3 linked regions of the Dongshaea marina genome follow. The protein of the gene in region 3 interacts with the protein of the main gene of each other region in a pairwise test. Links are inferred from orthologs where the notes say so. Each region holds a gene or a part of one and is shown on either strand. Other genes may lie near its edges.

What was found.
Region 1: the proteins of ftsB (region 3) and DB847_RS02250 interact in binary tests that used the Escherichia coli proteins (3 or more experiments, as listed by UniProt). The link is inferred for Dongshaea marina from one-to-one orthologs.
Region 2: the proteins of ftsB (region 3) and ftsL interact in binary tests that used the Escherichia coli proteins (3 or more experiments, as listed by UniProt). The link is inferred for Dongshaea marina from one-to-one orthologs.

The regions. Positions count from the first base shown.
Region 1 is NZ_CP028897.1:429,385-437,408, reverse strand. What follows is about bases 5,287-8,020. They hold DB847_RS02250 (cell division protein FtsQ/DivIB), read right to left. Parts: upstream 7,165-8,020; coding sequence 6,409-7,164; downstream 5,287-6,408. Other genes in these bases: DB847_RS02245 (D-alanine--D-alanine ligase), read right to left, coding at 7,166-8,002; ftsA (cell division protein FtsA), read right to left, coding at 5,287-6,402. Also shown: preprotein translocase subunit SecA, read right to left, coding at 1-2,571; lpxC (UDP-3-O-acyl-N-acetylglucosamine deacetylase), read right to left, coding at 2,906-3,832; cell division protein FtsZ, read right to left, coding at 3,931-5,106; more of ftsA, read right to left, coding at 5,146-5,286. UniProt on the Escherichia coli protein: Essential cell division protein. May link together the upstream cell division proteins, which are predominantly cytoplasmic, with the downstream cell division proteins, which are predominantly periplasmic. May control correct divisome assembly.
Region 2 is NZ_CP028897.1:413,933-421,907, reverse strand. The notes cover bases 1,944-4,628. They hold ftsL (cell division protein FtsL), read right to left. Parts: upstream 3,601-4,628; coding sequence 3,286-3,600; downstream 1,944-3,285. Other genes in these bases: mraZ (division/cell wall cluster transcriptional repressor MraZ), read right to left, coding at 4,562-4,628; rsmH (16S rRNA (cytosine(1402)-N(4))-methyltransferase RsmH), read right to left, coding at 3,613-4,554. Outside these bases: DB847_RS25295 (Mur ligase domain-containing protein), read right to left, coding at 1-68; murE (UDP-N-acetylmuramoyl-L-alanyl-D-glutamate--2,6-diaminopimelate ligase), read right to left, coding at 65-1,543; more of mraZ, read right to left, coding at 4,629-5,020; DB847_RS02185 (YodC family protein), read left to right, coding at 5,527-5,856; rsmI (16S rRNA (cytidine(1402)-2'-O)-methyltransferase), read right to left, coding at 6,603-7,442; DB847_RS02170 (penicillin-binding protein activator), read left to right, coding at 7,523-7,975. UniProt on the Escherichia coli protein: Essential cell division protein. May link together the upstream cell division proteins, which are predominantly cytoplasmic, with the downstream cell division proteins, which are predominantly periplasmic.
Region 3 is NZ_CP028897.1:4,399,350-4,407,397, reverse strand. Bases 1,917-4,674 are described here. They hold ftsB (cell division protein FtsB), read left to right. Parts: upstream 1,917-3,024; coding sequence 3,025-3,324; downstream 3,325-4,674. Other genes in these bases: truD (tRNA pseudouridine(13) synthase TruD), read left to right, coding at 4,483-4,674; ispF (2-C-methyl-D-erythritol 2,4-cyclodiphosphate synthase), read left to right, coding at 4,010-4,486; ispD (2-C-methyl-D-erythritol 4-phosphate cytidylyltransferase), read left to right, coding at 3,321-4,010; prfC (peptide chain release factor 3), read left to right, coding at 1,917-2,885. Also shown: pntB (Re/Si-specific NAD(P)(+) transhydrogenase subunit beta), read left to right, coding at 1-1,115; more of prfC, read left to right, coding at 1,296-1,916; more of truD, read left to right, coding at 4,675-5,511; 5'/3'-nucleotidase SurE, read left to right, coding at 5,508-6,257; DB847_RS20535 (protein-L-isoaspartate(D-aspartate) O-methyltransferase), read left to right, coding at 6,258-6,884; DB847_RS20530 (YqaA family protein), read left to right, coding at 6,881-7,462; DB847_RS20525 (peptidoglycan DD-metalloendopeptidase family protein), read left to right, coding at 7,459-8,048. UniProt on the Escherichia coli protein: Essential cell division protein. May link together the upstream cell division proteins, which are predominantly cytoplasmic, with the downstream cell division proteins, which are predominantly periplasmic.

The sequences.
Region 1 (8,024 bases), 4.0 Mb from region 3 along the record:
GGCATGGGTGTAGGAGCGAGGTGCACTCTCGGCGCGGCGGCGCTGCTCTTCGAGAGCATCTACTTCGGACTGTTCCTGAACCTGTACCCGGCTCAGCACACTGACCACTTCCTGTTTAAAGCTATCCAGCATCTGGGTAAAGAGTGCAAAGGATTCACGCTTATACTCCTGCTTCGGATCTTTTTGTGCGTAGCCACGCAGATGGATCCCCTGGCGCAGATGATCCATCGCCGCCAAATGCTCCTTCCACAGACCATCCAGGCTCTGCAGCATCACCGCCTGCTCAAACTGGCGCAGTACCTCTGGCCCCACCTTAGCTTCTTTATCCTTGTAGATGCGTGAGGACTCTTCAGCTATCTTCTCGCGCAGGGTCTCTTCATGCAGGTCATCCTGCTCTTCAAGCCACTTGGCGATCGGCAGCTCGATGGAGAAATCGGCCTTGAGGCGCTGCTCCAGCTCAGGAATATCCCACATCTCTTCCAGAGACTGAGGTGGAATATATTCATCCACCACACCATTGATCACATCTTCACGAATGTGCTCAACGATCTCAGAAACATCTTCACTGCCGAGCAGGTGATTACGCTGCTCATAGATCACCTTACGCTGATCATTGGCAACATCATCGTAGTCCAGCAGGCTCTTACGAATATCAAAGTTACGGCTTTCAACCTTACGCTGGGCATTCTCAACCGCCTTGCTCACCCAGGGGTGCTCAATCGCTTCGCCGCGCTGCATACCAAGCTTACGCATCATTCCAGCCACCCGATCGGAGGCGAAAATCCGCATCAGTGAATCGTTCATCGACAGATAGAACCGGCTCGAACCCGGATCCCCCTGACGACCGGAACGGCCCCGCAACTGGTTATCAATGCGTCGGGATTCATGACGCTCGGTGCCGATAATGTGCAGGCCACCCGCCTGGATCACCTCATCATGGCAACGCTGCCACTCCTCCTTGATCTTATTCACCTGCTGCTCGCTCGGATTATCAAGCTTGGCAAGCTCTGACTGCCAGTTACCACCGAGCACGATATCGGTTCCCCGGCCCGCCATGTTGGTCGCTATGGTCACGGCGCCAGGACGTCCCGCCTGGGCTATGATCTCAGCTTCCTGGGCATGGAACTTAGCGTTCAGAACCTTGTGGCGAACACTCTCCTTCTTCAGGACATTAGAGAGCATCTCGGAGTTCTCGATCGAGATGGTACCCACCAGGATCGGCCGCCCCTCCTGGATCCTGTCCTTGATATCCTGAACGATCGCCTCGTACTTCTCCTCCTCGGTGAGGTACACCAGATCGCCCATATCGTTACGGATCATCGGCTTGTTGGTCGGGATCACCACAGTCTCGAGGTTATAGATAGACTGGAATTCAAAGGCTTCGGTATCGGCGGTTCCCGTCATCCCCGCCAGCTTTTCATAGAGGCGGAAATAGTTCTGGAAGGTGATCGATGCCAGGGTCTGGTTTTCATTCTGGATCTGCACATTCTCTTTGGCTTCCACAGCCTGGTGCAGCCCCTCGGACCAGCGACGTCCCGGCATGGTACGACCGGTATGCTCATCGACGATCACGATCTCGCCATCCTGAACTATGTAATCGACGTTGAGTTCAAACAAGGTGTGGGCGCGCAGCGCCGCATTGATGTGGTGCAGCAGGGCGATGTTAGTGGCCGAAAACAGGGATTCATCATCACCGAGTAGCTTGCGTTCCTTGAGCAGCTCCTCCACAAACAGCTGGCCATTTTCAGTCAGGAAGGCCTGCTTATTTTTCTCATCCACCGTATAGTGGCCATCGCCCTTATACTCTTCAGAATCCTCTTTATCCTGCTTGGTCAGCTTAGGGATAAGCTTATCGATGCTGATATAGAGCTCTGAGTTATCATCGGTGGGGCCGGAGATGATCAGTGGTGTTCTCGCCTCATCGATCAGAACCGAGTCAACCTCATCCACCAGGGCATAGTAGAGTTCACGCTGAACCCGCTGATCGGCGGAGTAGGCCATATTATCGCGCAGATAATCGAAGCCGAATTCATTGTTGGTTCCATAGGTGATATCGGCAGCGTAAGCATCACGCTTCTGATCCGGATCCATTCCGGGCAGGTTACAGCCAACCGTCATCCCCAAAAATTCAAACAGTGGCCGGTTGCCATCGGCATCACGCTTGGCCAGGTAGTCATTCACGGTAACTATATGAACGCCACGTCCGGTCAGGGCGTTCAGATAAGCAGGCAGGGTCGCGGTCAGGGTCTTACCTTCACCGGTTTTCATCTCGGCGATCTGGTTTTGGTTCAGGACCATGCCCCCAACCAACTGTACATCGAAGGGACGCATCTCAAAGATACGCTTAGATGCCTCTCGAACCGTTGCAAAAGCCTCAGGAAGCAGGCTTTCAAGAGTAGCCCCCTCTTTGAGTCGCTGACGAAACTCCTCAGTTTTGGCACTCAGCTGCTCATCGGTCAGAGCCTCATATTCAGGCTCCATAGCGTTGATCCGTTTTACAGCCTTGCGCAGATTCTTGAGAATTCGCTCATTACGGCTGCCAACAATCTTGGTGAGGAAGTTACTTATCATTATTGGCCACTTTTAGGTTCACTGGTTTAATCTCTCATCCTTGCACTTTAGGAGACCCCCCGGTTCGTCGAAGCGATACAGGACAGACCGGCACGCCATTTTAAATCAAGATAAGACCAGGGCAAAATCCTTGTTGGAAAAGAGTGCAAAAACAACTCATCATCCAGGCTCTGCTGACGCCTCAGATCCACTTTAAAATTGGAAACCTCAACAGAGCCAAGCAATTTATGGGGGCTGTCTCCTCAAAAAGCAAGGGGAGATCAGAACTGGGGGGAAATAAAAAAGGCGCCGGGTGGAGAGCGCCGGCGCCTTTTCTCATGTCTGATGTGGAAGATCAGCTTGCAACCACCAGTGAGGTATCACAGAAGGTGATCGGCACCTGCTGTTTTTCATCTTCAAAGCTAACCAGCTCCCAGGCATCTTCTGTTGCCAACAGAGTCTTGAGCAACAGGTTGTTGAGGGCATGCCCGGTCTTGTAAGCCTTGAACTCACCGATGAGATTGTGATTACACATGTAGAGATCGCCGATCGCATCCAGCATCTTGTGCTTCACAAACTCATCGTCATAGCGTAAGCCATCTTCATTCAACACACGATAATCATCCATCACCACCGCATTTTCCAGGCCTCCACCCAGTGCCAGGTTGCGTGAGTGCATATACTCAACATCCCGCAGGAAGCAGAAGGTTCGGGCGCGGCTGATATCGCGAATAAAGGCATTGCTGGAAAAATCGAGCTTCAGATGCTGGTTTTGCTTCTTGAATACCGGATGATCAAAATCCACCAGCAGGTCCATCTTGAAACCATCGTTGTAGGGAAGCAGCTCGGCCCACTTATCCTCTAACTCAACCCGAATCGGCTTGAGTACCCGGATAAACTTCTTGGCAACGGACTGCTCTTCGATCCCCGCAGATTGCAGCAGGTAGATAAACGGATGGGAACTTCCGTCCATTACCGGCAGCTCTGGAGAGTCGACCTCTACGACAAGGTTATCAATCCCTAAGCCAGCAAGGGCTGCAGAGAGATGCTCTATCGTAGAAACCCGTACGCCCTGCTCATTGACCAGAGCAGTGCAAAGCATGGTATCACGCACCAGGCTGGCATCGGCCTTGATTTCCACCACTGGATCCAGATCAACACGTCGATACACGACCCCGGTGTTAACTGGAGCAGGGTAGAAGGTCATGGTGACTTTCTGCCCTGAATGCAGCCCAACTCCGGTGGCCTGCACACTTTTCTTTAGGGTTCTTTGTTTCATCATAAGACGTACCCGCTCAGCACTACTTCAGCCCGACTCGAACAAACGGCCGAAGAGTGTAGCACATTCTATAACCAGCATCAAAACCAAACACAGTTCGATCAATCAGCCTGCTTACGCAAAAATGCCGGAATATCCAGGTAATCAGGCTCGCTTTTCGCGACCGGGTTACTATCGGCATTGACCGCAACCTGAGCACTCTTAGGTGTCAGAGGCTGATCGTTCTCGGTCGCCGGGCGTGCACTACCAGACATGGATGGAACCGATGCGCTCTGAGGAGCCGTAGTTGCAGACTTCACCAATGTGATGTCCGGCTTACGATCGGCGCCGATCCCGGTTGCCACCACGGTCACCCGCAGCTCATTCTCCATATCCGGTTCGATGACGGTACCGACCACCACGGTTGCATTCTCGGAGGCAAACGCTTTCACCGCATTACCGACGGTCTCAAACTCTTCAATGTTGAGATCCATACCCGCAGTGATATTCACCAGGATGCCACGGGCTCCCGCTAGATCCACATCTTCCAGCAGCGGGCTGGAGATCGCCTTCTCGGCAGCCTCTTCCGCTCTGTCTTCACCGCTGGCGATACCGGTGCCCATCATGGCTGTACCCATCTCGCGCATCACGGTACGAACGTCCGCAAAGTCAACGTTAATCAGACCCGGACGAGTGATCAGCTCGGCAATGCCCTGCACCGCTCCCAGCAATACGTTATTGGCCGCCTTAAAGGCATCCAGCAGGCTGATACCACGCCCCAATACCTTGAGGAGCTTATCGTTCGGGATGGTGATCAGCGAGTCGACCGATTTAGCCAGCTCCTCAATTCCCTGCAGGGCAAAGCTCATTCGCTTCTTACCCTCAAAGGAGAAGGGCTTAGTCACCACAGCAACCGTCAGGATCCCCAGCTCCTTGGCAACTTCAGCCACCACGGGAGCCGCACCGGTTCCGGTTCCGCCACCCATACCGGCCGCGATAAACACCATATCGGCCCCATTGAGCAGCTCGGCAATCGCCTCACGATCTTCGATCGCAGCATCGCGACCCACCTCGGGATTGGCACCTGCTCCCAGCCCCTTGGTGATGGTCCCACCGATCTGCAGTGTGGTATTAACCGTCGCACTATTGAGTGCCTGCGCGTCCGTATTGATCGAGATGAAGTCGACACCCTCGATCGATTCACGCACCATATGCTCGACGGCGTTTCCTCCACCACCCCCGACACCAATAACCTTAATGACTGCTTCGTCACTAGAACTGTCCATGAATTCAAACATCTTGTCTCTCCACTTCGCTTTTTGCACCCATCAACAACACTAAAATTCCCCTTTAAACCAGTTGGTAACCTTCTTCATCAGGCCACCCACACTATGGCTGCGCATCACGGTTTCCAAGTTATTTGGCTGATGCAACTTGCCATACTGCAATAATCCTACGGGAGTCGAATATACAGGGGAGCCTACATAGTCAACCAAACCTTTGATGTTGACCGGTTCTCCCACTCTGACCTGACATCCAAAAATTCGCTCGGCACACTCCACCACGCCTTCTATGCGTGATGCGCCACCGGTCAGCACTATGCCAGCGGCAAACTGGTGCTTGACCCCTTTATCTTTCAGTTCACGACGCAACTTCTGTAGTTCGTCATTTACCATGCCGAAAAGTTCACTATATCTTGGCTCAATCACTTCGGCCAGAGTCTGTCGCTGCAGACTGCGGGCGGGTCGCCCTCCGACACTCGGAACCTCAATATTGTCCTCTTTACTGACCAAACTTCCAAGTGCGCATCCATAACGAACTTTAATCGCTTCGGCATCTGCCGGTGGTGTCCCAAAGGCGTAGGCGATATCACTGGTCACCGCACTCCCCGCATAAGGGATCACCTGGGTATGGCGCAAGGCCCCACCGGTAAACAGCGCCATATCCATGGTGCCACCGCCGATGTCAACCACACAAACCCCAAGCTCCTTCTCATCCTCGGTCAGAACCGCATAGCTGGAAGCCAGCCCGGAAGCGATCAGCTGATCCACTCTCAAACCACACTTCTCAACCGCTTTGACAATATTCTTCGCCATATCGTTATGGCAGGTCACCAGGTGAACCTGAGCCTTCATTCTTACCCCGGACAGGCCGATGGGATTCTTGATCCCCTCCTGGTAATCAATGGCAAAGTCCTGGGGGATCACATGCAGGATCCTGTGTTGATCCTTGAGCTTGACCGACTGAGCCGTATGGATCACATTATCCACATCATCCTGGGAGACCTCCTCATCTGTGATCGGCACCATACCCGACTCATTCAGACAATCCAGGTGCCGCCCGGAGATCCCAAGGTAAACCGAGGTGATCTGGCACTCTGCCATCATCTCAGCTTCATTGATCGCACGCTGAATCGACTTGACCACAGACTCAAGATCGTTCACGCCTCCCTTATCCATTCCCCTGCTGCTATGACTCCCCAACCCGACAATGGAGAGCTCTCCATCCGGAAGCAGTTCACCGACCAGAGCCGATACTTTGGAAGTACCGATATCCAGACCAACGATTAAATTTCTCTCCAGTGCCTTTGTCATTCAGTGTTAACTCACTTTCTTGTTATTTTTCCATCCCACTGCGATTCCGGTGTCATATCGCAGATCCAGATAAGCGATCTGTTGTTGAGGCTGGATCTGTGGATACACACTCAAAAAACGTTGTAACCGCTCCATGACCCGCTGCTGGCCGACATAAAGCTTCCAGCCATTATCCAATTCGACAATCCAGGCTCCCCGTCCGGTCATCGTCAGGTGGGTAAGACGAAAGGGGCCTGATTGAAACAAGGGCTGCAACTGGTGGTACATGGCTACAACCTTATCCGCTTCATCTGCCCGACCACTGAGCCACAGATCCGGCAGCTTGACTCCCTGGGTTGGAGCACTGAAGATCTCGCCATAGCGATTGATCAACTGCTGCTCCCCCCAGTGTGCCATTACCTGCTGCTCAGTCACATAGACTCCCAGCCGTTCAGGCCACTGCTTACGAACCGCCACCTGGTAAACCCAGGGTTGAGCCGCCAGCTGCTGTTGCAGCTTATCTACATTCAGCTCAAAAAAACTGGTGGTTTTAGGAAGGCCTTGTAACACCGCTTCGATCTCAGCACGTACAATCGGACGCTGGGCTCCCTGCACCACAAACTTATTCAAAGGAAGGCGACTACCGTCGTACAACCAGTCCTTAACCTGCCGCCCACCCCACAATACCAGAATCAGCACCACCACAAAAAAAAGCAGCCCGCTCCAAAAGCGCATTCGCCCCGGGATCTGAAATTGCTTCCGTATGATGGCAGCACGCCCCATCTCAGTGCGCCTCCTCCAGGATTTTCAGCAACAGCTCCTCAAACGAATAACCCGCGACCCGTGCCGCTTTTGGCACCAAACTGGTCTCAGTCATTCCGGGAACCGTATTGACCTCTAATAGCTGAAAAGCCCCATTTGCATCACGCATGATGTCCACCCGTCCCCAACCTTCGCAGCCCAGGGACTCAAAAGCCCGCAGGCTCAATCGATTCAACTCTTCACGATCATCATCCGTCAGCTCACAGGGGCAGATATACTGGGTATCACCACTTTGGTACTTGGCCGCATAATCGTAAAAACTACGCGCCGTCCTGAGCTCAATGGCCGGTAACACCTGGTCACCGACTATCGATACCGTATACTCTGGCCCATCGATGAAGCTCTCAACGAGCACCTCATCATCATGCTCAAAGGCGGTCTCAATTGCCTGATGTAGCTGCTCTGCACTCTCAGCTTTCACGATTCCGATGCTGGATCCCTCCCGGGAGGGTTTCACAAAGGCACACAAGTTCAGGCTTTCGAATAGCTGAGCTGCATCCGCAGCCAGATAATCGGCTCTATGGACCACGGCATAGGGCGCCGTTGGTAGCCCCAGGGCCTGCCAGATCTGCTTGGTGCGAACCTTGTCCATCGCCAGCGCCGATCCCAGAACCCTGGAGCCCGTATAAGGGATATCCAAAAACTCTAATGCTCCCTGGATACTGCCATCTTCACCACCCCGGCCATGCAGCACGATAAAGACCCGCTCAAACCCATCACTCTTAAGCTGAAGCGGCGAGTAGTCCCGGGTATCTAATCCATGAGCATCGATGCCTGCATTTTGCAGTCCTTTTAACACCGCCGTCCCCGAACGCAGTGAG
Region 2 (7,975 bases), 4.0 Mb from region 3 along the record:
GTACAGCTATCCCCGACCAGGGTCGCATTGAGAACCTGTGCGATCTGTTGCAGATTCAGGGGAATCATGACTGACTCTCCTGAAGCTCTCTGACCCACTGGCGGTCACTAAAATCGAGCACCTTATCTCCTACTATCTGATAATCTTCATGGCCCTTGCCGGCAACCAGGATCAGATCATCCTTCGCCGCCTGCTCAAAGGCCCAGCGGATCGCCTGATCACGCTGATGAATCACCTGCACCCGCTCCGGCTTGTCTGCTCCGGCCAGTATCTCAGACACGATCTGCCCGGGTGACTCGCGGCGTGGGTTGTCATCGGTTACCACCACCCTGTCTGCATGCTCCTCGGCCAACGCCATCATCTGTGAACGCTTGCCCCTGTCCCTGTCCCCGCCGCAGCCAAAAATACACCACAGGGTCCCCCTGCAGTGCTGGCGAACCGCAAGCAACGCCTTATGCAGCGCATCCGGGGTGTGGGCATAATCCACCACCATGGCGGGATGGTTTTCAGAGGAGAACAGCTCCATCCGTCCAGACACCGCCATCAACCGTGGCGCCACATCTAACAGAGCATTCCATTCATAACCAAGGGCCAGCATTGAGCCCAGGGCTGCCAGAACATTTTCAACATTAAACTCACCCAGCAAGGGAACCTTGAGCTCACCCCGACCAAATGAGGAGCCGATCCGGGCGCAAAAGCCAGAATCGCTAAATTCTATAGCCTCAACCCAGATTGAATCTCCCGGGTGTGCCAAAGGCCGGCCTTTTAGCGAATAAGCGATAGATTGTGGATATTGTTGAATCAAACCGCGGCCCAGCAGATCGTCAGCATTGATCACCCGATGTTCAACGGAGCTAAAGCTAAACAGCCGGCTTTTTGCCTCTGCATAGCTTTGCAAATCCCCGTGATAATCGAGGTGATCGCGGCTGAGATTGCTGAAGACCGCGACCCGAAACGGGATCCCATCTACCCGAAACTGATCCAGTCCGTGGGATGAGACCTCCATTGCCACTACATCGACCCTTTGTTTGACAAACTGCGCCAGCAACTGCTGGCACTCAACTGCACTGGCAGTGGTATTTGTCCCGGGCCTTATCTTTTGCCACAAGCCATTGCCCAACGTGCCCATCACGGCTGACTGCTGCCCCAAGAGCTGACACCAGTTCGCAACCAGATGAGAGATGGTGCTCTTACCATTGGTTCCGGTGACTCCCACGACTGCCATCTGTTCTGCAGGCTGCCCATAAAAGCGGGCGGCAATCGCAGACAGATGCATTGAAAGTTGCCAGAACGACAGGCAGGGGACCCCGTCACGTACTTCGCATGACCCATGCTGCTGATGTGAATCACACTCCACAACGACAGCACTCGCTCCTTTACCGATGGCAGATGTTATATAGTTACGACCATCAACTTCATGGCCTCGGACCGCCAAAAATAGCTCCCCCGGTTGGAGAGTACGACTGTCCAGTGTTATGTTCTGAACCTCTCGGTTAGGTGCTATTACTCCCCAGGGTCTGAGGAGATCATCAAGCATGAGCATCTTTAACCTCCTCATGCTTAACAAATCGCATTTTACTACCCTCGCCACCAGCAGGCTCGGCATCGGGTGGAATATTCAATAACTGCAAGGCGCCACTCATCACTTCTGAAAATACGGGTGCTGCAACCTGACCGCCATAGTAACGATCCCCCTTGGGATCATTGACCACGACCGCCATCGCCAGCTGCGGGTTGGACGCGGGCGCTAGCCCGGCAAACAGAGCAACATAGTCATTTCCATAGCCCCCTGCAACCGCTTTTCGGGCCGTACCGGTTTTTCCTGCGACAAGGTAGCCCGGAACAGCAGCTTTTGTCCCGGTTCCGCCGGATATTACTTTCTCCAGCATCTTGACCACTTCATCGGCATCGCGCTGGGGCACCACCCGCTCCCCCTGGGGGCCTTATTGAGCTTGAGGATGCTCAGTGGATAACGAATGCCGCCATTACCCAATATCGAGTAGGCATAGGCGAGCTGGAGGGGAGTGACCGTCACCCCATAACCAAATGAGAGGGTCGCCTGCTCAAACTTGGACCAGCGGCGCCGCTGCGGCATGAACCCCGCGGCCTCTCCGGTGAGCCCCACCCCCGTGGTATTGCCAATTCCAAGGTTATACAGGGTACTGAGCATCTGCTGCGGCGTTTCCCTGAGGGCAATCTTGGTCATCCCCATGTTGGAGGAGTGCTCAAGGATTTGACCCAGGGTGATCTTACCGTAGTTATGTCCCTCGTCGGAGACCCGCTGTGCCCCAAGGTACAGCCAGCCCGGGGAGGTATCTATGATGGAATCCGGCTCAACCACCTTGTGCTCCAGAGCACTGACCATGATCAGAGGCTTGAGAGTCGAGCCCGGTTCATAGGCGTCTGTGATGGCGCGATCCCGGGCCCTGAAGCTTCGATAATCAGAGCGATTATTCGGGTTATAGGAGGGAGTATTGGCCATCGCCAGGATCTCACCTGTATTGACCTTGATCATCACCAAAGAGGCAGAGGTTGCCTGATTGTACGCGGTGGCCCGCTTAAGCGCCTTATAGGCCATCGACTGAATGCGTTGATCGATACTCAGGGTCAGTTGATGGGGCTTTTTACCCTCGCGCACCACTCCCATATTCTCGATCACATGACCCAGGCGATCCTTGCGTACCCTGCGCTCAGTAGCACTGCCTGCAAGCCACTGGTTATAGCTAAGCTCAATACCGGCGATCCCCTTATCATCGATATTGGTCAGCCCGACCAGCTGGGCATTGATCTCACCGGTCGGATAGAAGCGGCGGGACTCGGGTCTTAAGTAGATTCCCGGCAGCTTGAGCTTACGGATATAGTCGGCTACCGCCGAAGAGACCTGCCGCTTGAGATAGACAAAGCGCTTCTTAGGATTTTTGACCTTGTCATACAGGCTGTCATAAGAGTCATCCAGCACGTCGGCCAGCGCCTGCCAGGCCGCCTTATGCTGCAGAGAGCCCTTATCATGCACCAGCTTGGGATCGGCCCATACGGTTTCGACAGGAACCGAGACCGCCAGCACTTCGCCGTTGCGATCCTCGATCATCCCGCGCTGGGCTTCGGTGGTGGTAATCCGCAGCGAGCGCAGATCTCCCTGGTAACGCAACTGATCCGGTTCAACCACCTGGATATAGGCGGTCCGAGCCACAAGAACTATAAACAGCAGCGCAATCCCGGCCCCGACCGTGGCAAAGCGCCACTGGCTGAGAACCGGTTTTTGCTTCTTGGTTCGTCCCTGATACTTCATCGCTCAGTAATGATCCGTTCCTGTTTGGGTGCCGGTCGCACCATCTGAAGCTTGGTTCGCGCGATAAAACTGATCCGCGAATGCTCCGCCAATGCACTATCTTCCAGCAGAAGATGCCGCCACTCATCATCCAGCTTGTCCTGGTGCATCAGCTGCTTATTTTGCTGACTTATGGCGATCCGGGTCTGGTTGGTGATGACGATGACTGAAAATGCCGCCACCAACACCAGCACAACCAATATCAGCTGCACCTTATGCCGTAGCAGGTCACTGAGTATCTCCCGTGTCAGGTTGATCCTTTGCTCAGCCATGTTCTCTCCCGGTTAAAACACCAGTCTCTCAGCAATTCGTAACACCGAGCTTCTGGCCCGCACATTCTGCTCTATCTCTTGCTCACTGGGCTTACGCGCCTTGCCAATTGAGCGCAAGGAGCGTCCCTGGTTCATCTGCTGTTCGGTCAGAGGCAGGCCCGGAGGTGGCTCAATCCCTTTTTCATGCTTGCGGATAAAGCGCTTCACCCGGCGATCTTCAAGGGAGTGGAAGCTAATCACCGACAGCCGCCCCTCGGAAGCCAGCACCTTGAGTGCCGCCTCCAGCGCCTCATCAATCTGCTCAAGCTCACCATTGATATGGATACGGATCGCCTGAAAACTACGGGTCGCCGGATGCTTATGCCGCTCACGGGTCGGGCTCACCTCTGCGATGAGACTTGCCAGCTGCCCGGTGCGCTCTAAAACCTGCTCCTCACGGTGGCGTACTATGCCGCGGGCGATCCGCTTGGCAAAGCGCTCCTCGCCATACTCTTTCAGCACTCTGGCGATATCTTCCGCTTCAGCGTAAGCCAGCCAGTCCGCTGCAGTCTCACCCTTGCTGGAGTCCATCCGCATATCCAGAGGGCCATCATTCATGAAGCTAAAGCCGCGCTCGGCATCATCAAGCTGAGGTGAGGAGACTCCCAGATCCAGCAGCACACCATCGATCTTGCCGGTCAGTCCCCGCTCGGCCACATAGCTGGCCAGCTCGGAAAATGCACCGTGCACAATCTCAAAGCGGGGATCATCAATCTTTTGTGCCTCGGCGATCGCCTGTGGGTCACGATCGATCGCAATCAAACGGCCATTGGGCCCAAGTTGCTCGAGGATAAGGCGCGAGTGGCCACCACGGCCGAAGGTGCCGTCAATATAGGTTCCATCCTCTTTAATAGACAGTCCATCTACCGCTTCATGCAACAGGACAGTCTTATGCAAATATTGTTGTTCAGTCATCTTGTTCTTAAAGTGAAAAATCTTGCAATCGCTCTGATGAGCTCCAATCAGCATCCGGAAGCAGTTCTATATCGTCTGCTACCTGCTGCTGCCAGCGAGCTTCATCCCACAGTTCAAACTTATTCAGCTGACCCACAAGCATCACCTTGCGTCCCAGCCCTGCGTGTTGACGCAGCGGACCACTGATCAACATCCGGCCATTATTATCCAGTTCACATTCGGTTGCATGACCCAGCAACAGGCGTTGCAGGCGGCGCTCCATTGGATTCATACTCGATAGTGAGCGCAGCTTGCGTTCTATCGCTTCCCACTCATACATGGGGTAAAGCAGCAAACAGGGGTGATTGATGTCTATGGTGCACACCAGCAAATTCTCGCTGTCGCTACGCAGCCACTCACGATAACGGGTCGGCATCGCCAGCCGACCTTTTGCATCGAGAGTTACCGCCTGTGCACCTCTAAGCATTTTTCCGCCCCAGGGATCTACTTTTAACCACCAAGATCCACTTTTTCCCACTTTGACTAAAGTGTAAGGAGCACATTACCCCTTTGCAAGGAAAGAAGGCTGCATGTTCCCGTAGTTTTCACCGTGATTTTGCAAGAGTTCGCTTCATTTGCTTGATTTAGCGAGAGAAAACAGAACAAAAAAATGCCTATTTTTCATGCAAATCTTTCCCGAAAACCAGCCGAGACAAGGCTTGAGAGGTTGATGAACCCTCACAGGGAGCCAATTGAAAAACACAGTTTCTCAAATAAAATAACCTGAATCGGTTGAGGCAACTCCTGACCTTTCCTGCACCCGGGGTGGAAAATCAAACGCGAAATGATAACCCAGGGTCAAAAGTTATGGAACTATCCCGGGCGGATAATCCGTGGAAAAAACCGCAAGTTAGGGGTGAACAATCTAGCCGAATTCATCAGAAAGGCTTAGGATAAAAAAAGCACAGGGATCTTTGTGGTCAAGGAGCAAGCATGGCACAGGAGTTTAAAATTGGCGATGTGGTCCGCCTCAAGAGCGGTGGCCCGGCCATGACGGTCACCGGCAGTTACCCTCACGAACACAATAATGTGAAGCAATACTACTGTAGCTGGTTCACCTCTGATACTGCCGCCGAGGTCTCCAAAGAACATTTTGCCGCGCCTGCGCTGGAACTGACCAATGAGATCCTGGTCGAAATGGGCATGTCGGATGATGGAAATTATCGGCGTGGGGAGGATGATGTCTCCCACTTGCTGGAACCTGATCCCGATGATGAAGAGTACGACCACCATATAGATGATCCCCTGATCCCAAGGCCTTAGGATCATAGAAGGAGTGCTCAGAGCCGGCCGATAAGCCGGGTTCTGTCGTGGACAGCCATTCATCTAGGCCATGAGTCGCCCCATGGCTCAAGCAATCTACCCGGTTCCAACGCGGGCCGCGCCATAGGAACCCTATTTGATCTTGCTCCGGGTGGAGTTTACCGTGCCACGGACTGTTGCCAGCCGCGCGGTGCGCTCTTACCGCACCCTTTCACCCTTACCTGTGCCCGAAGGCCATCGGCGGTTTACTCTCTGTTGCACTGGTCGTAGGCTTGCGCCCCCCAGGAGTTACCTGGCACCCTGCCCTGCGGAGCCCGGACTTTCCTCCCCGAGGCGAACCTCGCGGCGACTGTCTGGCCGACTCTGAGCCGGAGGATACTAACAAAGCCCCCGCTCAAATACAATCAAAAGCCACCAGCCTAATACTCCATAGATCAAAATACATTGGCCATTTTCATCTGTACTATGGAGTACTTGAGCCATGGGCGAAGTTACTCGCGGAGTAACATAGCGCGAGATAGGATATCGAGCTGGTGAGATTTATCAGGGATGATAAATGCATCGCGCGGAGTGAGATTTTGATTACTTTTGGCGATACAAAAGTAATGTGCTATCGGCAACTAACACCATCCCTGGTTATCGTTGCATTCGCATATCCATATACATCGGCACCCCCGACACGGTTTGCCACTGCGTGGCAAACCAAGAACAACAGCATAAGCATATGGACAATAACGCTTAGCAGCCTAGCCTAAATGTTCGAGCCCATACTGGTAGAGGGCATTCTTCTTCACCCCATGAATTGAGGCTGTCAGTGCTGCGGCCTTCTTCAAGGGAAGCTCAGCGTAAAGCAGTGTCAGGGTGTTGATCACCTCTTGAGACAGAGCGTCCTGAGCTTTGCTAGCCCCTTCGACCATCAGCACTATCTCTCCCTTGCTATTCACCTCGTCCTCTTCGAGATAACTCAAAAGCTCACCTGCGGGCAGGTTGGTGATGGTCTCAAAACACTTGGTCAACTCACGGGCTACCACCAGACGACGTCCACTACCCAACACCTCAACCATCCTGGCAACCGTAGCCTTGAGGCGACGTGGTGACTCGTAAAAGATCAGAGTGCGTGGCTCATCCTTAATTGAGTTGAGCTTATCCTCAAGGGCCTTACTCTTAACCGGCAAGAACCCTTCAAAGCCGAAACGATCGGTCGGCAATCCCGCCGCACTCAGGGCTGTGATCGCAGCACAGGCGCCGGGAAGAGGCACCACCTTCATCCCCGCCTGGCGACACGCCTGGACCAGGTGGTAACCGGGGTCACTGATCAGCGGCGTTCCGGCATCCGAGACCAGGGCAATCGACAGCCCCTCTTTGAGTTTATTCACCAGCAGCTGGGACTTTTGCTGCTCATTATGATCATGCAGTGAGAAAGTCGGGGTTTTGATGCTGTAGTGGCTCAGCAATTTGCCTGTATGCCGGGTATCCTCCGCCGCAATCAGTGAAACCTCTTTGAGGGTTTGCAGGGCACGCAGAGTAATATCCTCAAGATTACCGATTGGAGTCGGCACTATATAAAGGATCGCAGCATCACTCATGGGTTTGTCTCTCTTAGTAATTGTGTCCCTTACTTCAGCCGATTAAAATAGGGCTTCGCATACCGGGCAGGGGATCTAGATTGAATCGTTTTAACAGGAACAGAAGTGTAACACGACTGCTGGTGATGGCACTGGTGATCTTTATCAGTGGCTGTGCCTCACAGATGGGAGCACTCAAACCCGATCAACCGCCCGCACTGTTCGACTCCAAGGCGCTGGCACCGCAGACCTACCTGCAGCAGCAGGTCAAAGCCAGCACCCCTGAGCTTAAATCCAGCTGGCAGCTACTGGCGATTCGTTCCTCGCTGATCCGAGGCGAGCTCTCCAGAGCCCGCTCGCTGCTGGCAGCCTCGGAGCAAACCGGAACGCTTAGCCCGCAGCAAAAGCAGCAACTTGCTTTGCTACAGACCCAGCTCGCTCTCTTCGAACAGCTCCCTGAGAAAGCCAGCCAACAACTTGATGAGCTCCAGTCAGCTGACCTTCCTGCTGCAGAACAACGTGAGTTTTATCGCTTGCAGGCGCAACTCAAACAG
Region 3 (8,048 bases):
TGGCGATCCTCCATAGCTTCGTCGGTCTGGCGGCGGTATTCGTCGGCTATAACTCCTATATCGATCATGGGGAGCTGACCGGGGTCCTGCTCAATATCCACCTCGCCGAGATCTTCATCGGGGTGTTTATCGGTGCCGTGACCTTTACCGGCTCTATCGTCGCCTTCGGTAAGCTGCGTGGGATCTTCTCTTCGAGCCCGCTGATGCTGCCTCAGCGTCACAAGATGAACCTGCTGGGTCTTATCATCTCTGTGGTACTGCTGGTCTATTTTGTTCACAACGGCGGCAGCTGGCTGGCTCTGCTGGTGATGACTATCATAGCTTTGGCCTTTGGCTGGCACCTGGTGGCATCTATCGGTGGCGCGGATATGCCGGTGGTGATCTCCATGCTCAACTCCTACTCTGGATGGGCGGCAGCGGCGGCCGGTTTCATGCTCTCCAACGATCTTTTGATCGTGACAGGTGCCCTGGTGGGCTCCTCGGGTGCGATCCTGTCTTACATCATGTGTAAGGCGATGAACCGCTCCTTCATCTCGGTGATTGCCGGTGGCTTCGGGACCGACGGCTCCTCAACCGGTGAAGGCGTGGTGGGTGAGCATACCGAGATCTCTGCGGCCGATGTGGCTGAGATGCTCAAGGACTCAAGCTCAGTGATCATCACCCCGGGTTACGGTCTGGCCGTGGCTCAGGCGCAATATCCGGTTGCCGAGTTGACCCGTCGCCTGCGTGAGAAGGGCGTCAATGTTCGCTTTGGTATCCACCCGGTAGCCGGGCGTCTGCCTGGACACATGAACGTCCTGCTGGCTGAAGCCAAGGTGCCTTACGATATCGTGCTGGAGATGGATGAAATCAACGATGATTTCAGCGATACGGATACGGTATTGGTAATTGGTGCCAACGATACGGTCAACCCTTCGGCCGAGGAAGATCCGAACAGCCCAATCGCCGGGATGCCGGTCCTCGAAGTATGGCATGCACGCAACGTGGTGGTGTTTAAGCGCTCAATGAACACAGGTTATGCCGGGGTGCAAAACCCGTTGTTCTTCAAAGAGAACACCCAGATGCTGTTTGGCGATGCCAAGGACAGTGTCGAGGCGATTCTGAGCGAGCTGTAATTCACGCTTATGCTCATGATAAAGCGGGAAGGATAACCTTCCCGCTTTTTTTTTGGATAAATTTACCCCGGTCAGGCTTTAGTGATCCCCTGAGGCTGGATATAATGAGCAGTTAATTTTTTCGATAGCGCCATAATCTGTCGCTATCGTCGTTCTATATAGCCAGAGTGGTTGAGTGATATAAGCATGTCTGATTTCTTGCAAGAAGTCGGCAAACGCAGAACGTTTGCCATCATTTCCCACCCGGATGCGGGTAAAACAACCATCACAGAGAAGGTGCTGTTGTTCGGTAACGCGCTGCAGCGCGCAGGTACGGTAAAGGGCAAGAAGTCAGGTCAGCATGCCAAGTCCGACTGGATGGAGATGGAAAAAGAGCGTGGGATCTCGGTCACCACCTCTGTGATGCAGTTTCCCTATAACGACTGCCTGGTAAACCTGCTGGATACCCCGGGGCACGAAGATTTCTCTGAGGATACCTACCGGACCCTGACCGCCGTGGACTCCTGCCTGATGGTGATTGATTCGGCCAAGGGTGTCGAGGAACGCACCATCAAGCTGATGGATGTCACCCGGCTGCGTGATACGCCGATCGTCACCTTTATGAACAAGCTGGACCGGGATATCCGGGATCCACTGGAGCTGATGGATGAGGTTGAAGAGGTGCTGAATATCGCTTGTGCACCGATCAGCTGGCCGATCGGCATGGGTAAGCAGTTCAAGGGGGTGTATCACATCTACCGTGATGAGGCGATCCTCTACGAGACGGGTCAGGGCCACCAGATCCAGGATAGCCGGATCATCAAGGGGCTGGATAACCCCGAGCTGGATGAGGCCGTGGGTGAAGAGTATGCGACCCAGCTGCGTGAAGAGATGGAGCTGGTGCAGGGCGCTTCTCACGAATTCGATCGAGAGCTGTTTCTGGCTGGTGAGCTGACTCCGGTGTTTTTCGGCACCGCCCTTGGGAACTTTGGGGTGGATCATATGCTCGATGGCCTGACCGAGTGGGCGCCAGCGCCGCAACCACGTCAGAGCGATCAGCGAGAGGTGAGTGCCGATGAGGAGAACTTCTCCGGCTTTGTGTTTAAAATCCAGGCCAACATGGATCCTCGCCATCGGGATCGGATCGCTTTCCTGCGGATCTGCTCCGGGACCTATCGTAAAGGGATGAAGATGCGCCATGTGCGCCTTGGCAAGGATGTCAGCATCTCGGATGCTGTGACCTTCATGGCGGGTGATCGCAGCCACGCCGAAGAGGCGTTTGCCGGGGATATTATCGGCTTGCACAATCATGGCACCATTCAGATCGGTGATGCCTTTACCCAGGGTGAAGTGATGCGCTTTACCGGGATCCCTAATTTTGCCCCTGAGCTGTTCCGGCGCATTCGTCTCAAGGATCCACTCAAGCAAAAGCAGCTGCTCAAGGGGCTGGTACAGCTCTCCGAAGAGGGAGCGGTCCAGGTGTTCCGTCCCCTGGATAGCAATGATCTGATCGTTGGTGCCGTCGGGGTGCTGCAGTTTGATGTGGTGGTGGCGCGCCTTAAGGGAGAATACAAGGTCGAGGCCCTGTATGAGCCGGTCAACGTGGCCACCGCTCGCTGGGTTGGTGCCCAGGATGAGCGCAAGCTCGATGAGTTCCGCCGTAAGTGCTCACTGAACCTGGCCCTGGATGGAGGTGATAACCTCACCTATATTGCCCCCACCATGGTCAACCTCAATCTGACCATGGAGCGTTACCCGGATATCGAGTTCCATAAGACACGTGAGCACTAAGTTCGGGGACTCATTCACAGCAGATCCTAAGCTTATGAGTGAGTCTGTTTGTTGAGAGAGCGGGTTCGGTTATGGTAGCTGAGCCCCTCATACAGCTTTTTCGGGGGATGGATCACGGGACCTTGCAGGGAGAAAATAGATGCGGTTACTGGCTCTGATACTGTTTTGTCTGTTGTTGGGACTTACCTACCAATTCTGGTTTGGTAACAATGGGATGCTGGAGTATCAGCAGGTCTCCAAGAGTGTGGTCCTGCAGCAGCAACGTAACAGTGAGCTTGAGGAGCGAAATGCGATGATGCGACGCGAGGTCGCCGATCTGCGAAATGGTTTTGAGGGTGTTGAGGAGCATGCCCGTAATGATCTGGGGATGATCCGTCAGGGCGAGACCTTTTACCGTATTCTTCCCTCCCGAAACCCTCATTCAAAGAGTAATCCATGACTGATGAACTGATTGCCGTGGTGCCTGCTGCCGGCGTTGGACGCCGGATGGGTGCGGACCGCCCAAAACAGTATCTTAAACTGGGTAAGCAGACCATTTTGGAGCATACCCTGCAACGCTTGTTGGCTTTTCCTGCGGTCAGCCAGCTGATATTGGCCCTGGGGGCCGATGATGAATATGCCAGTGAGCTGGCAATTTTACGCGACCCAAGAATCATCCGGGTGGAAGGGGGCCGGGAGCGAGCCGACTCCGTGCTCCATGCACTGGCAAAGGCGAAGGCTCCCTGGGTGATGGTTCATGATGCGGCCCGCCCCTGTATTACCCATGAGGATCTTAAAAAACTGTGGGATACGGCACGCAGCGACGGCGTTGGAGCCCTGCTGGCAGCTCCGGTGCGTGATACCATGAAGCGTGGTGACTTAAGTGGGCGAGTTGCCCAGACGGTTTGTCGAGAGCGGCTCTGGCATGCTCTGACTCCTCAGCTATTTCGTACCGAGCTCTTATACCGAGCCCTTGAGCAGGCGGGGGAAGCAGGCCTTGAGGTCACCGATGAATCATCTGCGATGGAGTTTGCCGGTTATCATCCAGCTTTAGTTGAGGGGCGCTTTGATAATATTAAGATCACCCACCCCAAGGATCTCAGGCTGGCTGAGATCTTTATGCAGTTACAGGAGAGTAATGGATGATGATAAGAATCGGACATGGGTTTGATCTGCATCGCTTTGGTGCACAAAAGCCCCTGATCCTTGGGGGCGTAGAGATCCCATACTCCCAGGGGCTCATCGCTCACTCCGACGGGGATGTGGTTCTGCATGCCGTATCCGATGCTTTGCTTGGCGCAATAGCAGCCCGGGATATAGGTTATCACTTCCCAGATACCAGCAGTGAATTTAAAGATGTAGATAGCAAACTGTTGCTGCAAAGAGTCTATGCTCTGGTGAAAGAGCGGGGCTTTCTGCTGGGGAACCTTGATGTCACTGTATTGGCCCAGGCTCCCAAACTCTCTCCCCATATTGAAGCGATGCGTGATGCGATCGCTGAAATTCTTGAAGCCAAGCCGGATCAGGTGAATGTGAAAGCCACAACCACTGAGAAAGTTGGCACCATAGGTCGCCAGGAGGCGATCGCAACTGAAGCCGTGGTACTGATAAACCGATGTTGATCCCAGAATTTAGCTATCTGCAGGGCCAGCCTGCCGGAACCGGGCGGTTAAAAACCACCCCCGAAGATTTCTTTGTGCGTGAGCACCTTAATTTCACCCCATCCGGAGAGGGAGAGCACCTGCTGATCCGTGTTCGCAAGCGGGGGATGAATACCGCTTTTGTGGCCAAAAAATTGGCCGAGCTGGTGGAGGTCCCGGCCCGTCAGGTCGGTTGGGCCGGCCTCAAAGACAGGCATGCGGTTACCGAACAGTGGTTCGCGATCCACCTGCCAGGTAAGGCGATGCCTGATCTAAGTCCTCTTGAGAGCGACGAGCTACAGATCCTTGAGGTGACTCGTCACAACAAGAAGATGCGCACCGGGGCTTTGAGTGGCAATGACTTTAAGCTGGTGCTGCGTGAGCTCAGTGACCCAGATGAGGTGATGACGCGTCTTGAGCGCCTCAAGGAGCTTGGGGTGCCGAACTATTATGGTCTGCAACGTTTCGGCCGCGATGGGAAAAACATAGAGCGAGCCGCTGCCATGTTTGGCGGGGCCCGGGTACGGGATAAGATGCAGCGTTCGATGGCCCTGTCGTCAGCGCGAAGCCTGCTGTTTAACCAGGTGGTGAGTGAGCGATTAAGCCAGGAGCTGGCAACCACCCTGATGGCGGGTGACTGTGTGATGCTCAGGGGTAGCCGTTCGTTTTTCAGTGAGCCAGAGCTAAGCGATGAGTTGCTTGAGCGTTTTGCATCGGGAGATATTCAGCTTTCTGCGCCCCTGTGGGGACGTGGTGAGCTGGGCTCTCAGGGAGCTGCCCGGGAGCTTGAGCAGTCGGCACTGAGTGAATTCGCTGATTTTTGTGAGGGGCTTGAGAAGGCCGGAATGAAGCAGGAGCGGCGAGCCCTGATGCTTCATCCCGAAGCTTTGGATTGGCAGCTTGAAGGCGATATGCTTACCCTGAGTTTTCACCTGCCAAGCGGGTCATTTGCAACCTCGGTTGTTCGGGAGTTGGTTCAGGCCATTGAGGTAGACAGCGAAAGATGAAAATACTGATCAGTAATGATGATGGTGTCCATGCCGAGGGAATTTCTGTACTGAGTCTGGCCCTGTCCGAGATAGCCGAAGTGGTGACGGTGGCGCCGGACAGAAACTGCTCCGGCGCCAGTAACTCTCTGACCCTGGAAACCCCCTTGCGGGTCCAGCCGGTGGAGGGCAGTGGCTTTCTGGCGGTGAATGGAACACCGACCGACTGTGTTCACCTGGCCCTCAATGAGTTGGTATCGCCGGAGCCGGATCTGGTGATCTCCGGGATCAACCATGGAGCGAATCTCGGGGATGATGTGATCTATTCGGGAACGGTCGCCGCGGCCACCGAGGGGCGTCACTTGGGGCTTCCTGCGATTGCTATTTCACTGGTGGGAGACAAGCACTTTGCCAGCGCCGCTCAGGTTGCGGTGCAGCTGGTCAAACGCTTGCAGAAACAGCCTCTGCCCGCCGATCAGATCCTCAATGTCAATGTCCCGGATCTGCCCTATGCTGAGCTCAAGGGGTTTAAAATCACCCGCCAGGGGGCGCGTCACCGCGCCGAAGAGATGATCAGAACCCAGGACCCCAGGGGCAAGACCATCTTTTGGCTGGGTCCTCCGGGAGAGCGTCAGGATGCCGGGGATGGAACCGATTTTGCTGCAGTTGATGAGGGTTTTGTCTCCATCACACCGCTGCGTATCGATCTGACGGCCTACACTCAGATGCCCCAGTTGAGTGAGTGGGCCGAGACATTGGAGATGTAAGTGATCAGTCATTGCGAACAGTTACTCTATCAGCAGCTACAGGCCCAGGGGATCCATGACTCACGGGTTTTAGCGGCGATCCGCTGCGTGCCCCGTCAACGGTTTGTGGATGAGGCGCTGGCGCATCAGGCCTGGGATAATACGGCGCTGCCGATAGGGTTTGGTCAGACCATCTCCCAGCCCTATATCGTAGCTCGCATGATCTCAGAGCTCAGCAAGTCTAGCCCCAGGCGAGTGCTGGAGATAGGCACGGGATCGGGTTATCAGACCGCGATTCTGGCGCAGCTGTTTGAGCGGGTCTATTCGGTGGAGCTGCTGGAGCCTCTGTTGTATCAGGCCAGGCGGCGTCTGAAGATGTTGGATCTGCACAATGTGATCTCCCGCCAGGGGGATGGTTGGCAGGGGTGGCAGAGCAAGGCGCCGTTTGATGCTATTATTGTATCGGCAGCGGCCCGCTGTGTACCAAGAATGCTACTGGAGCAATTGGCTGATGGAGGAGTGATGGTGATCCCCGTGGGTGAGTCTTCGCAAAACCTGCAACGCATTAGTCGCCATGGCGAACACTTCACGACCCAAATCCTGGAGGCGGTTCGCTTTGTACCTCTGGTAGAGGGGAGCCGAGGATGAAGATCTTCTCCTCTATGTTTATCCGGATGATGGAGTGGGCACGCCACCGCCATGCCCCCTATTATCTGGCGTTCTGTAGCTTTATCGAGTCCATTTTCTGGCCGATCCCGGCCGATGTGATGCTGGCTCCCATGTCATTGGCTAAGCCAAATAAAGCCTGGTTCTACGCCATGATTACCACGCTGTTTTCGGTGGCAGGCGCTGCGGTTGGCTATGGGTTGGGATATGCCCTCTATGATCCCTTAGTTCAACCTTTGGTAGAGTGGGCTGGCTATCAGCACTATATTGAGCTGGCCCGCGGCTGGTTCACCCAGTGGGGAGTCTGGATCATCTTCATCGCCAGCTTTACCCCGGTGCCTTACAAGGTGTTTACCGTGACTGCTGGCTTGCTGCAGATGGCATTTCTCCCCTTTATACTGATCTCTATTGTAGGTAGGGGGATGCGCTTTTATCTTGTATCCCTGGTGATGGTATTGGGTGGTCCCAGGATGGAGCAAAAGCTACTGCTGTGGATCGACAGGTTGGGCTGGGCGACCCTGATTGGGATAGCTCTGATATATTTTGTCTGGGGTAGATGAGTACAGGGATAGCGAGAAGATATATCAGACAATGGCTGGTGCTGCTCATTACTCTGGGGCTGGTTGGCTGTGCCTCTAACGGACCCGCTCCGGTTTCAAGTGTGGGGCCGGTCGGAGGCTATTGGCGAGTCCAGCCCGGGGATACCCTCTATTCCATCGCCTGGGGTTCGGGCAAAGATTTTCAGGAGATTGCCCGCTATAACAAGATTTCCGCTCCCTATAATATCTACCCGGGCCAGCTACTACGCCTGACTCCCAAGGTTGTTGCTTCCTCATCGGGCTACTATAAGGTCCGAAAAGGCGACACCCTGTACGGGATCTCCCGCAAGCTTGGAGTTTCTGCCTCCCGGTTGGCGGCCTTGAATGGATTACGTTCTCCCTATCGTCTCTATCCCGGTCAAAAGCTCAACCTGGTGGCCAATGGTCAGCCAAAAGTTCGTCATTCATCACACTCCGGCTCCTCCTCCTTGACGAAAAAGCGTCAAGTGACTAGTAGCTCCTCCCCGAAAACCTCCCCTACACCCGCCCCGGTTTCCTCGCGCAAGGCGAGCTCCTCGTCAGTCAAACGAGTCTCACAACCCGCGTC